3 regions of the Pseudomonas citronellolis genome follow, and region 3 is predicted to be linked to each of the others. Evidence: predicted binding sites of a transcription regulator. Region 3 holds the regulator's gene; each other region holds the start of a gene.
What was found. The regulator LexA, encoded in region 3, represses DNA repair genes until DNA is damaged. The targets are predictions, from matches to a motif close to CTGTNTNNNNANACAG.
Positions count from the first base shown of each region.

Region 1: a site for LexA is predicted at 2,010-2,025, ahead of imuA (translesion DNA synthesis-associated protein ImuA). Genes of this name have one in related genera too.
Region 2: a site for LexA is predicted at 2,436-2,451, ahead of recN (DNA repair protein RecN). Genes of this name have one in related genera too.

Region 1 is NZ_CP014158.1:3,065,543-3,069,855, forward strand. It holds gene PcP3B5_RS13560 (Y-family DNA polymerase) at 1-1,329, opposite strand, end outside; gene imuA (translesion DNA synthesis-associated protein ImuA) at 1,337-1,954, opposite strand; gene galU (UTP--glucose-1-phosphate uridylyltransferase GalU) at 2,356-3,195, shown strand; gene PcP3B5_RS13575 (VOC family protein) at 3,378-3,809, opposite strand; gene gorA (glutathione-disulfide reductase) at 3,896-4,313, shown strand, end outside.
Region 2 is NZ_CP014158.1:6,030,913-6,035,225, reverse strand. It holds gene fur (ferric iron uptake transcriptional regulator) at 1-351, shown strand, start outside; gene recN (DNA repair protein RecN) at 736-2,412, opposite strand; gene grpE (nucleotide exchange factor GrpE) at 2,582-3,145, shown strand; gene dnaK (molecular chaperone DnaK) at 3,235-4,313, shown strand, end outside.
Region 3 is NZ_CP014158.1:2,070,495-2,074,807, forward strand. It holds gene topA (type I DNA topoisomerase) at 1-690, shown strand, start outside; gene PcP3B5_RS09410 (DUF6586 family protein) at 757-1,278, shown strand; gene PcP3B5_RS09415 (hypothetical protein) at 1,359-1,592, shown strand; gene sulA (SOS-induced cell division inhibitor SulA) at 1,607-2,080, opposite strand; gene lexA (transcriptional repressor LexA) at 2,092-2,706, opposite strand; gene PcP3B5_RS09430 (TetR/AcrR family transcriptional regulator) at 2,937-3,644, shown strand; gene PcP3B5_RS09435 (L,D-transpeptidase) at 3,711-4,235, shown strand; gene nagZ (beta-N-acetylhexosaminidase) at 4,246-4,313, shown strand, end outside.

The DNA.
Region 1 (4,313 bases), 1.0 Mb from region 3:
CCGGTAGTAGTCGCGGCGCAGGTCGGCGCCGTCCCACCAGCCGGACTCGATGCGTTCCGGCCCGGCGAGCACCCTGGGCAGGCTTTCGCGCAGCGCCTGTGGCTGCAACAGCAGCCACCCGGGACGCGGCCCGCAGGGCGGCAAGGGCAGGGCGCGCGGGCTTTCCCGGGGTTGCCAGGCCTGCTCCGGGCGGTGCTCGGCGAGGGCGCCCAGGCCATGCACGGCCTCGTCGCCGAGGCGGGCGCGCAGGCGTTCGCGCAACTGCTCCCAGGGTTGCGTCTGCTGGGGGCGCTCGTCGAACAGCTGGCGCCGTTCGGGGGCGAAGGGTGGCAGGTCGTCGGCCTGCAGGCGCACGGCGTGCACTGCGGCGGGTAGTTGCAAATGCTCCAGGCGGCCGCGGCTCAGCTCGAAGAGCATGGCCGGCTCGCGTTCGGCGCTGAGCAGGCCGACCGGCATGCAGGTGTCGCTGCGGCCGTGGTGCTCCAGGTACAGCTCGAAGCGCTGCACGCCGCTGTCGCGCCCGGCGAGGAAGGCGGCGAGGTCGCCGGTCAGGCGGCGCAGGGGGAAGAGCAGGGCCTGGGTCGATTCGATGTCGAAGTTCAGCTCGATGCGGCTTTCGAAGCGCTCCGGCGGCCGGTAGAAGTCCAGGGCCAGTGGCCGCTGGCCGAGCAGGCTGTCGACCTGCCGCAGCAGTTCCGCCGGAAAGCGCCGGGCCAGGCCATCGCGGGGCAGAGCGAGCAGTTGCTGCAGGCTGCGCAGGCCCATGCGCGCCAGGCTGGCCACGCTTTCCCGGGGCAGCCCGCAGCGCTCCAGGGGCAGGCGGCCGAGGGCGCTGCGCAGGGCTTGCGGCCGTTCCACCAGCAGGCCGTCGCCGACGTTGACCAGTACCCGCGCGGCGGCGGGATTGGGCGCCACGCCGATGCGGTGGCTGAAGCCCAGGGCCCGCAGCTCCTCGCGCAGACGGGCCTCGAAGCGCGGCCAGGGGCCGAACAGCGCCAGGCTGGAGGCGACCTCCAACAGCAGCGCGCGCGGGTAATGCTGGCTGACCTGGGAGCTGAAGCCGTAGGCCCAGGCGGCGAGCAGGTCCTGGCTGCGCTGGATGGCCGCCTGGTCGTACTCGGCGCAGTCGAAATCGCGGCACAGGGCGCGCGCCGCGGTCAGCGACAGGCCGGGACGCAGGCCGAGCCGGCGGGCCGCCGGGTTGACCGCCTGCAACATGCGCCGCTGCGGCGGGCCGGCGAGCAGGGCGAGGGGCGCCTCGGGATCGCTGCGCTGGCGCAGGGCGGCGTCCATGGCCAGCTGTGGCAGGAGAATGCAGGCCCAGAGCATGGCGACCTCAGTTCAGGGCAGCCAGCGGCAGGGGGCTGGCCGGGGCGAGGCCGCCACGGCACTTGAGCACCCGCAACTGTGCCGGGCGGGCTTCGAGGGCCAGGCGCAGGGCAGCCGGCGAGGGGTTGAGCGCCTCGCGCAGCGGGCGAAAGGCGAAGGCCAGCGTCTGGCCGCTTTCCGCCGCCACCTGCAGGCGGCGCAGGGCGCGGTCGTCGGCCTGCTGCGGCCAGCACAGCACGGCGCCGCAGCAACCCGAACGCAGGCATTGCTCGGTCGCCCAGAGCGCATCGCGGCCACTGGCCTCGACCCACACCAGGTGTTGCAAGTCGACGCCGGCCGCCAGCCAGGCGCGGGGGTAGGGAATGTGCGGCGGCGCCACCAGCACCACGCGCTCGCTTGCGCGGCTCAAGCGCGCCAGGGTCGGCCAGAGCAGCTGCAGCTCACCGATGCCCTCGGCGCCATGGAGAATCTCGCTCAGCGCCGACTCCGGCCAGCCGCCGCCGGGCAGCAGGGCGTCCAGCCGGGCGTGGCCGGTGGGCTGGGCCGCGCTGGGCGCGGTGCCGGCCTGGCCTTTCCAGACGCGTCGCTGGTCGAGCAGCGCGCCCAGGTCTACGGCGAGGCCCATGGTCGGCACCGGTGGTGGGGAAGGCAGAAGCGACGCAAGATGGAGTCCTATAGTACTGTATGTAAATACAGTATCCGGTCTCGTCCCTATCCGGTCAATACGGCCGGATCGCTCCGCCGCGACGATCCGCCGGAAGGCTGAGCCAGGTCAGCCCGAGGCGTGGCGGTGTCCTTCAGAGTGTGTAGGTCGAGGCCGACAGACGGTCGCCGAGGGCAGCCGGTGCTGACTTTTTGCCAGTATCGGCCGAACTTGCCGGCGCCGCGGCGGTCTGACTAGCCGTTGCCCATCTCCCGACGGGCCTGCGCCTCCGCTGGCGGGCGCGCAGCGTGGGCATTGTAAGCCGCACGCGGGCTCATTAGACTGCGCGCCATTCACACCCTCGTTCATGTCGAAGGACTTCCATGATCAAGAAATGTCTGTTCCCGGCTGCCGGCTACGGCACCCGCTTCCTCCCGGCCACCAAGGCCATGCCCAAGGAAATGCTGCCGATCGTCAACAAGCCGCTGATCCAGTACGGCGTCGAAGAGGCGCTGGAAGCCGGGCTGTCGGAGATTGGCATCGTCACCGGCCGCGGCAAGCGTTCGCTGGAAGACCATTTCGACATCAGCTACGAGCTGGAAACCCAGATCCGCAACACCGACAAGGAAAAGTACCTGGTCGGTATCCGCCGCCTGATCGACGAGTGCACCTTCTCCTACACCCGTCAGATCGAGATGAAGGGCCTGGGCCACGCCATCCTCACTGGCCGCCCGCTGATCGGCGACGAGCCCTTCGCCGTGGTCCTGGCCGACGACCTCTGCCTGAACCTGGAAGGCGACAGCGTCCTGAAGCAGATGGTCAAGCTGTACAACCAGTTCCGCTGCTCCATCGTGGCCATCCAGGAAGTGCCGCCGGAAGAGACCAACAAGTACGGCGTGATCGCCGGCGAGATGATCCGCGACGACATCTACCGCGTGAACAACATGGTCGAGAAACCCAAGCCGGAAGAGGCGCCGTCGAACCTGGCGATCATCGGCCGCTACATCCTGACCCCGGACATCTTCGAGCTGATTGAGCAGACCGAGCCGGGCAAGGGTGGCGAGATCCAGATCACCGACGCCCTGATGAAGCAGGCCCAGGACGGCTGCGTGCTGGCCTACAAGTTCAAGGGCAAGCGCTTCGACTGCGGTAGCGCCGAGGGCTACATCGAGGCGACCAACTTCTGCTACGAGAACCTCTACAAGACCGGCAAGGCCTGGTAACCCCAGCGCGTTCCCGGTCCGTCGAAGAAGCCACCCGCGGGTGGCTTCTTCGTTTCCGGCGCCCGCATGATCCACATGCTTTTCGTAGGAGCGAGGGGGACGCCTGGTTCTTGCTCGCGAACGCTCCTTCCGGTACGTGGGCGGTTCGCGAGCAAGCTCGCCCTACAAAAAACGCTGCAAAGCTATGGCGCCTGAGGGATCGGCATGTCTTCCGAGCCCGGCCCCAGCGGCTGGCCGTAGCTGAACTCGACGTAATTGCCTGCTGGGTCCCTGAGGCCGCAGTAATAGCCAACAGGGTATGGCTCCTGGCGCGGCGCCCAGATCAGGCAGCCGGCGCGTTCGGCCTCGGCGGCGATGGCGTCGACCTTCTCGTGGCTGTCCACCGCGAAGCCGAAGTGGCTGTAGTCGTCGCTGGCCAGGTGGCGGGCTTCGCCGCCGGGCATGATGACGAAGATGAACTGGTGCTCCTTGCCCGGCTCGGCCATCCACACGATGCGCGAGCCCTTGCCCTCGCGCTGGTGGATCACGCGCATGCCGCAGAAGCGTTCGTAGAAGGCGATGCAGGCCTCCAGGTCCGGTACGTGCAGGGCCAGGTGAGTCAGGGTGGGGCGCATGGCGGCTTCCTCCTGTGGGCTCTGCTGGCAGGATAGGCCAGCGGCGATGAGGTATGCTGCCGGGCATCTGCCAGTGGAGAACGACGATGGCTTTCGATTTCGACCTGTTCGTGATTGGCGCGGGTTCCGGCGGCGTGCGCGCCGCGCGGTTCGCCGCGGGGTTCGGTGCGCGCGTGGCGGTGGCCGAGAGCCGCTACCTGGGCGGCACCTGCGTGAACGTCGGCTGCGTGCCGAAGAAGCTGCTGGTGTACGGTGCGCACTTCCACGAGGACTTCCAGCAGGCCGCCGGCTTCGGCTGGAGCCTGGGCGAAGCGCGCTTCGACTGGCCGACCCTGATCGCCAACAAGAACCGCGAGATCCACCGCCTCAACGGCATCTACCGCAACCTGCTGGTGAACAGCGGGGTGAGCCTGCTCGAAGGCCATGCGCGCCTGGTCGACGCCCACACCGTGGAAGTCGATGGCCAGCGCTTGCGTGCCGCCAACATCCTCATCGCCACCGGCG
Region 2 (4,313 bases), 3.0 Mb from region 3:
GTCAAGATCCTGCAGATGCTCGATTCCGCCGAGCAACGCCACATGAGCGCCGAGGACGTCTACAAGGCGCTGATGGAGGCTGGCGAGGATGTCGGCCTGGCCACCGTGTACCGCGTGTTGACCCAATTCGAGGCAGCCGGCCTGGTGGTGCGCCACAACTTCGACGGCGGCCACGCCGTGTTCGAACTGGCCGACAGCGGCCACCACGACCACATGGTCTGCGTGGATACCGGCGAGGTCATCGAGTTCATGGACAGCGAGATCGAGAAGCGCCAGAAGGAAATCGTCAAGGAGCGCGGCTTCGAGCTGGTGGACCACAACCTGGTCCTGTACGTGCGCAAGAAGAAATAAAGCCTTGCAACGAACGGAAAACGGCGGCCCTGGGGCCGCCGTTTTCATTTTCAGGGGGATTTCAGGTGAGATTGGCGCGTAGGCGCAACTGTCTGCGCCGAGGCGCTTTTCGTAGGATGGGTTGAGCTTGCGAAACCCATGCGGTGGTGGTGATGGGTATCGCTTCGCTCAACACCATCCTACGAAAAGCCATGCTCGCTCATGCGGTAGGAGCGGACCTTGTCCGCGATAGTCGGAGGTCTCGGCGCGATTCGCGGATGAGATCCGCTCCTACAGGTTGCCCATGCGCCGTGCCCTTGTAGGAGCGCGCCCTGCGCGCGAATCGCAGGCAGGGCCTGCTCCTACGAGAAGCCGCCGTGTTCGTAGGGCTTTGTTCGCGATCGTTCAGCCCTGCAGCGCCCGGTCCACCATCTTGCGGGCGTGGGCCAGGGATTCCTTGGTCATGTCCACGCCGCCGAGCATGCGGGCGATCTCTTCTATGCGTTCGGCCTTCTTCAGGTTGGCCACCGCGGTGCGGGTTTCGCTGCTGCCGCGCTCCTTGTGCACGAACAGGTGCTGGTGGCCCTGGGCCGCGACCTGCGGCAGGTGGGTGACGGTCAGCACCTGGCCGCCTTCGCCCAGGCGGCGCAGCAGTTGGCCGACCACTTCCGCGGTGGGGCCGCCGATGCCGACGTCCACTTCGTCGAAGACCAGGGTGGGCGTGCGCGAGGTTTGCGCGGTGATCACCTGGATGGCCAGGCTGATGCGCGACAGTTCGCCGCCGGAGGCGACCCGCGCCAGGCCCTTGAGCGGCTGCCCGGGGTTGGCGCTGACCAGGAATTCCAGCTGCTCCAGGCCGTTGGCCTGGGGCTCGTCGGCGGGGGCGTCGCTCAGTTCGATGGCGAAGCGCCCGCCAGGCATGCCCAGGCGCTGCATTTCCGTTTCCACCAGGGTGGCCAGCTGCGGGGCGGCCTGGCGGCGCAGGGCGCTGAGTTCCGCGGCTTTTTCCTGGTAATGGCGCTCGTAGGCGGCCAGTTCCTCGCCCAGGCGTTCCGCGGCTTCGTCGTCGGCGTTCAGTGCCTCCAGTTCCTCCAGCAGGCGCTGTTGCAGGGCTTGCAGGTCGTGGGGCTGCACGCGGTGCTTGCGGGCCAGGCTGTAGATGGCGTCCATGCGTTCTTCCAGTAGCTGCAGGCGGCTGGGGTCGGCATCGAAGTTGTCGACGAAACGGTTCAGCTCGCCCACCGCTTCCTCTACCTGGATCTGCGCGCTGGACAGCAGGTTGACCGCCTCGGCCAGCGCCGCGGGCTGGCTCTGGAAGGCGGTCAGGCGGTTGAGGCTGGCGGTCAGCACCGACAACACGTTGCCGGCGTCGCTTTCGCTGCACATGTCCACCACCTGGCGGCAGGCGCCGATCAGCGCGCCGGCGTTGCTCAGGGTCTTGTGCTCGGCCTCCAGCGCCTCCAGTTCGTTCTCGCCCAGGGCCAGGTTCTCCAGTTCGTCCAGCTGGTAGCTGAGCAACTGGTGGCGGGCGCGCTGTTCGTCGCTGCTGCGCGACAGGCGGTCGAGTTCCTGGCGCGTCTGCTTCCAGCGCTGCGCGGCCAGCTGTACCTGGCGCGCCAGGTCCTGGCTGCCGGCGTATTCGTCGAGCAGGCGGCGGTGGGTGTCGGCCTTGAGCAGCGACTGGTGCTCGTGCTGGCTGTGGATATCGATCAGCAGTTCGCCCAGGGCCTTGAGGTCGCCCAGGGTGCAGGGCGTGCCGTTGATGTAGCCGCGCGAGCGGCCTTCGGCGGTGATCACCCGGCGCAGGATGCACGGGCCGTCCTGCTCCAGGTCGCGCTCGGCGAGCCAGTCGCGGGCCTCGGCGATGGCGCCGACGTCGAAGCTGGCGAGGATGTCGGCCTTGTCCGCGCCGGGGCGCACCACGCCGCTGTCGGCGCGGTCGCCCAGGGCCAGGCCGAGGGCGTCGAGCATGATCGACTTGCCGGCGCCGGTCTCGCCGGTGATCACGGTCATGCCGGCGGCGAGCTCGAGATCGAGGTGCTCGACGATGGCGTAGTTGTGCACGGAGAGATGAACCAGCATGGAGGCGGCTCCGGTGAAAAGGTCTGTTTATTTATACAGTATTTTTTGCCGCTGGCAATTCATCGCCCGCCCCTTGAACCGGCGCAAATGGCCCCCATATAGCCGGCAGAGCCGCGAGCCATTGGGTTCGCTTTGTTTTCAAAGGCTTTTTCTTTTTTAGGAGAGTGGCATGTCTGACGAGCAACAGACTCAGGATTCGCACCTGAACGAGCAGCCGGAACAGGTTGCCGGCGACGACCTGAACGCCCGCGTGCTGGACCTCGAGGAACAGCTGGCCGCGGCCAAGGACCAGAGCCTGCGCGTCGCCGCCGAGCTGCAGAACGTGCGTCGCCGCGCCGAGCAGGATATCGAGAAGGCGCACAAGTTCGCCCTGGAGAAGTTCTCCGGCGACCTGCTGCCGGTGGTCGACACCCTGGAGCGCGCGCTGGAGATGTCCAGCCCGGACGACGAGGCGATCAAGCCGATGCGCGAAGGCATCGAGCTGACCCTCAAGATGTTCCACGACACCCTCAAGCGCTACAACCTGGAGCCGGTCGACCCCCACGGCGAGCCGTTCAACCCCGAGCACCACCAGGCGATGGCGATGGAGGAGAGCGTTCACCTGGAGCCCGGCAGCGTGGTCAAGGTGTTCCAGAAGGGCTACCTGCTCAACGGTCGCCTGCTGCGCCCGGCCATGGTCGTGGTCAGCAAGGCACCCGAGCAAACCCCGCCTTCGATCGACGAGAAGGCTTGAAATCCGCCACCCGGTCCCCATCTGGGTAATCAACCGAGCACAAGGTCCGCAGCGGGATCAGCACGGAATCTAATTTCTGGAGAGTGAATATGGGCAAAATCATTGGTATCGACCTGGGGACCACCAACTCCTGCGTCTCCATCCTGGAAAACGGCAGCGTCAAGGTGATCGAGAACGCCGAAGGCGCTCGCACCACCCCGTCGATCATCGGCTACGCCAACGACGGCGAAATCCTGGTCGGCCAGCCGGCCAAGCGCCAGGCGGTCACCAACCCGAAGAACACCCTGTACGCGGTGAAGCGCCTGATCGGCCGTCGCTTCGAAGAAGACGTCGTGCAGAAAGACATCAAGATGGTGCCGTACAGCATCGTCAAGGCTGACAACGGCGACGCCTGGGTCGAAGCCAAGGGCCAGAAGATGGCCCCGCCGCAGGTTTCCGCCGAAGTCCTGAAGAAGATGAAGAAGACCGCCGAGGACTACCTGGGCGAGCCGGTCACCGAAGCGGTCATCACCGTGCCGGCCTACTTCAACGACAGCCAGCGCCAGGCCACCAAGGACGCCGGCCGCATCGCCGGCCTGGACGTCAAGCGCATCATCAACGAGCCGACCGCGGCTGCGCTGGCCTACGGCCTGGACAAGGCCAAGGGCGACCACACCATCATCGTCTACGACCTGGGCGGCGGCACCTTCGACGTCTCGGTGATCGAGATCGCCGAAGTCGACGGCGAGCACCAGTTCGAAGTGCTGGCCACCAACGGCGACACCTTCCTCGGTGGCGAAGACTTCGACCTGCGCCTGATCGACTACCTCGTCGACGAGTTCAAGAAAGAGACCGGCATGGACCTCAAGGGCGACCCGCTGGCCATGCAGCGCCTGAAAGAGGCTGCCGAGAAGGCCAAGATCGAGCTGTCCTCGACCCAGCAGACCGACGTCAACCTGCCGTACATCACCGCCGACGCCAGCGGCCCGAAACACCTGAACGTCAAGGTGTCCCGCGCCAAGCTGGAGTCCCTGGTGGAAGACCTGGTGCAGCGCACCATCGAGCCCTGCCGCGTGGCCCTGAAGGACGCCGGCCTGGACGTGTCGAAGATCGACGAAGTGATCCTCGTCGGCGGCCAGACCCGCATGCCGCTGGTGCAGAAGACCGTCGCCGAGTTCTTCGGCAAGGA
Region 3 (4,313 bases):
ATCCCCGGCGACGAGATCGCCGCGGACGACGAGGGTGAGTCCGAATCCCGCGTGCTGCGCGGCAAGCACCGCTGCCCGATCTGCAGCACGGCGATGGATGCCTACCTGCTGGACGAGAAGCACAAGCTGCACATCTGCGGTAACAACCCGGACTGCCCGGGCTACGAGATCGAGGAAGGCCAGTACCGCATCAAGGGCTACGAAGGTCCGAGCCTGGAATGCGACAAGTGCGGCAGCCAGATGCAGCTCAAGACCGGCCGCTTCGGCAAGTTCTTCGGTTGCACCAACCCGGCCTGCAAGAACACCCGCAAGCTGCTGAAGAACGGCGAGCCGGCGCCGCCGAAGATGGACGCCATCCGCATGCCCGAGCTCAAGTGCGAGAAGGTCGACGATGTCTACGTGCTGCGCGACGGCGCTTCCGGCCTGTTCCTGGCCGCCAGCCAGTTCCCCAAGAACCGCGAGACCCGCGCGCCCCTGGTGAGCGAGCTGATCCCGCACAAGGACGAGCTGGACCCGAAATACCACTTCCTGCTCGCCGCGCCGCAGAAGGACCCGGATGGCCGCCCGGCGGTGATCCGCTTCAGCCGCAAGACCAAGGAGCAGTACGTGCAGTCCGAGGTGGACGGCAAGCCCAGCGGCTGGCGCGCCTTCTTCGACGGCGGCAAGTGGAAGGTCGAGGACAAGCGCTGATGGGCGGCGCGCCCCGCGCAGGCGGGGCGCGCATATACTGCCGAGTGACCGCATGAGGGCGCGCTGATGGCTCAGGAACTCTACACCCGCACCAACCAGAAGCTGTATTTCGCCGGCCTGGCCCTGGAAGCCTGGCGCAAGGCGGAAGAGGCGCGGCCGATGAACGCCCAGGCGCTGGTGCAGGCCGAGCGCGAGGCGGCGTTGTTCCACCTGTATGGCGCGGTGCTGGGCGTAGCCCATGAGATCGCCGGCTACTACCGCCTGCCCGAGGCCAATGCGCCGCGCGTCGAGCTGCTGCTCAACGCCGAGGTGCTGGCGGCCTCGCCGAGCCCGGAACTGGCCGAGCTGGTGGAGCTGGCGCAGCAGCCGGAAACCTGGCTGGCGCAGCTGCTGGCCGCCTACGCCGAGCTGTTCCAGCCGCCGCGCGAGCCGCGCAAGGCCAAGGTCGACCCGACCCAGCCGCTGATCCAGGCCGTCAGCCTGGACGAGGAAGAGCCGCAGGCCCTGGGCAACGCCGAACTGGAAGCCTGGCGCAAGTCGCTGAAGGAAATGGTGTTGCGCTTCCGCGGGGCGCTGACCGAGCTCTGAAGCCTGCCGGAAGTCGGTTGGGCTAGGGGAGAGCGGCCATGACTGTTACAATGGCCGTTCTGCTGTGAGAGAACCTAGCCATGCCGACCTCATTCCTGGAAATCGTTGAACTGCCCGATGGGCGCATCGTACTGCGCCGCGCGGAAGACGAGGAGGCGCTGGTGACCCTGGAGTTCTCCAACGACGCCAAGGGCTTCCTGCAGGGCCAGCACATCGAGATCGCCAAGGCGATGTTCAACGTCGGCGTGCAACTGGCCGGCCGCCTCGCCGAAGGTGGCGAGGTCGAGCAGGACGGCCCGCGCGTCCTGCACTGATCCCCCTTCCTTTACTACCCCAGACGGATATTCAGGCTCTGCGCCTGCCCGGCGAGCGCCGCACGGGACAGTTGCGCGCGCGCCTTGCCGCCGAGCGCCGATAGCCAGCTGACCACCGTGTGGCTGTGGCCCAGGCGCAGCGCCTCGCAGGCCAGGCTCAGGGCGGAGGCCTGGTCGCGCGCCGGCAGCAGCAGGATGCGCTCGCGGTTCAACCCGGCCTTGCGCAGCCAGTCGTGGGTGAGGCTGGCCGGCGGGGCGATCAGCGTCAGCCAGCGGGCATCCTTCTCTTCGCTGAGTTCGCGCAGGATGGGCGCCAGCAGGCTCTGGCAGTGGCCCGGCAGGCCGCGCAGCGACAGTTCGCTGAAGGCTTCGTCCTCGACGGCATCCGGTTCTGCCAGCTTGGCCAGCAGGGGCTCTTCGGCGTTGGCCCAGAGCGCCTCCTGGAATAGCGGCAGTTGGGGCAGGTCCAGCGGCTGGGGATACTGCATGGGGCCTCCTGTCAGCGGCGGATGACGCCGACGCTCAAACCTTCGATGGTCAGTTCCTGTTCCTCGAGGTCGACCTCGATGGGCGCGAACTCGGGGTTCTCGGCGATCAGCCAGACCTTGCTGCCCTCGCGCTTGAAGCGCTTCACCGTGACCTCTTCGCCAAGGCGGGCGACGACGATCTGGCCGTTGCGCGCCTCGCGGGTGACGTGCACGGCGAGCAGGTCGCCGTCGAGGATGCCGACGTCCTTCATGCTCTGCCCGCGCACGCGCAGCAGGTAGTCGGCGCGCGGGTTGAAGAAGGCCGGGTTGATGCGGCAGGCGTCCTCGACGTTCTGCTCGGCGAGAATCGGCGCGCCGGCGGCGACGCGGCCGATGATCGGCAGTTCGTCCTCGTTGGCGGCGGCCTTGGGTTCGAAGCCGGGGATGCGGATGCCGCGCGAGGCGCCGGGGGTCATCTCGATGGCGCCCTTGCGGGCCAGGGCCTTGAGGTGCTCCTCGGCGGCGTTGGGCGACTTGAAGCCGAGCTCCTGGGCGATCTCGGCGCGCGTCGGCGGGTAGCCGTTGTCTTCCAGGCAACGCTTGATGAAGGAGAGAATCTCGGCTTGGCGCGGCGTCAGCTTCTGCATGTCCCTACTCTGTCTTTTTGTACAGTGGCTGGGATTATATACAGTGGTCGGCCACTGGCAACGAATTATTTCATCGGCCGGGGCTGTAATTCGGCGGATTCGGCCAACGTCCCGCTGGCATCGTTCGTCGTATTGCCCGAGAATCCGCAACAATCCCCCCGCGCCAGGCTTGACAATGGATTGATTTGAAACGTAAGTTTCAAACAAGTGTTTGTCAGGTGAAATCATCCATGGCCCAGTCGGAAACCGTCGAACGTATCCTCGATGCTGCGGAGCAGCTGTTCGCGGAAAAAGGCTTCGCCGAGACCTCGTTGCGTCTGATCACCAGCAAGGCCGGGGTCAACCTGGCGGCGGTGAACTACCACTTCGGCTCGAAGAAGGCGCTGATCCAGGCGGTCTTCTCGCGCTTCCTCGGGCCTTTCTGCGCCAGTCTGGAAAAGGAACTGGACCGGCGCCAGGCCAAGCCCGACGCGCCGCGCGCCAGCCTCGAGGAACTGCTCGAACTGCTGGTGGTGCAGGCCATGGCGGTGAAGCCGCGCAGCGGCAACGACCTGTCGATCTTCATGCGCCTGCTGGGCCTGGCCTTCAGCCAGAGCCAGGGGCACCTGCGCAAGTATCTCGAAGAGGTCTACGGCAAGGTGTTCCGCCGCTACATGCAGTTGGTCAACGAAGCCGCGCCGCGCCTGCCGCCCATCGAACTGTTCTGGCGCGTGCACTTCATGCTCGGCGCCGCTGCCTTCAGCATGTCCGGGATCAAGGCGTTGCGCGCCATGGCCGAGAACGACTTCGGCGTGAACACCTCCATCGAGCAGGTGATGCGCCTGATGGTGCCGTTCCTCGCCGCCGGCATGCGCGCCGACAGCGGCGTCAGCGACCCGTCCCTGGCCGGCGCCCAGCCCAAGCCGCGCAGCAAGGCGCCGGCGCCGGCCAAGGTCTGACCGCGCTGGGCCTGCCACGGCCGATCGGCTAAAGTAGCGGGCCATTCCTGCTGTCGCTGGCGGACGATGCCCGATCTCGACCTGCTGCACATTTCCCTCGCCGACCAGGTGCTCTACGGCTTCGCCGCGCAGCGTCTGGTGCTGCGTTTGCCCGTCTCCACCGCGCTGAACGGCGCCGGCGAGCGCCAGGGCTCCGGCTGCACGCCGCGCGGCCTGCACCAGGTGCGGGCGAAGATCGGCGAGGGCCTGCCCTGCGGCGCGGTGTTGCGTGGCCGGCGCTGGACCGGCGAGGTGTGGAGCCCGGCGCTGCACGAGCAGTTTCCCGGGCGCGACTGGATCCTCACCCGCATCCTCTGGCTGAGCGGCTGCGAGCCCGGCGTCAACCGCCTGGGCGAGGTGGATACCTTCCGTCGCTACATCTACCTGCACGGCACGCCGGACTGCGAACCCATGGGCGCGCCGTTGTCCCATGGCTGCGTGCGCCTGCGCAACGCCGACCTGCTGCAACTCTTCCCCCGTGTGCCGCTGCACTGCTCCGTGCGCCTCGACGAGGCGCCGCAGCCGCAGTGGCGCGCGGCCGAACTCTGTTAAGGATTCCCCCATGCAAGGCTCCCTGATGCTCGACATCGGCGGCACCTGGCTCACCGCCGAGGACCGCCGGATCCTGCG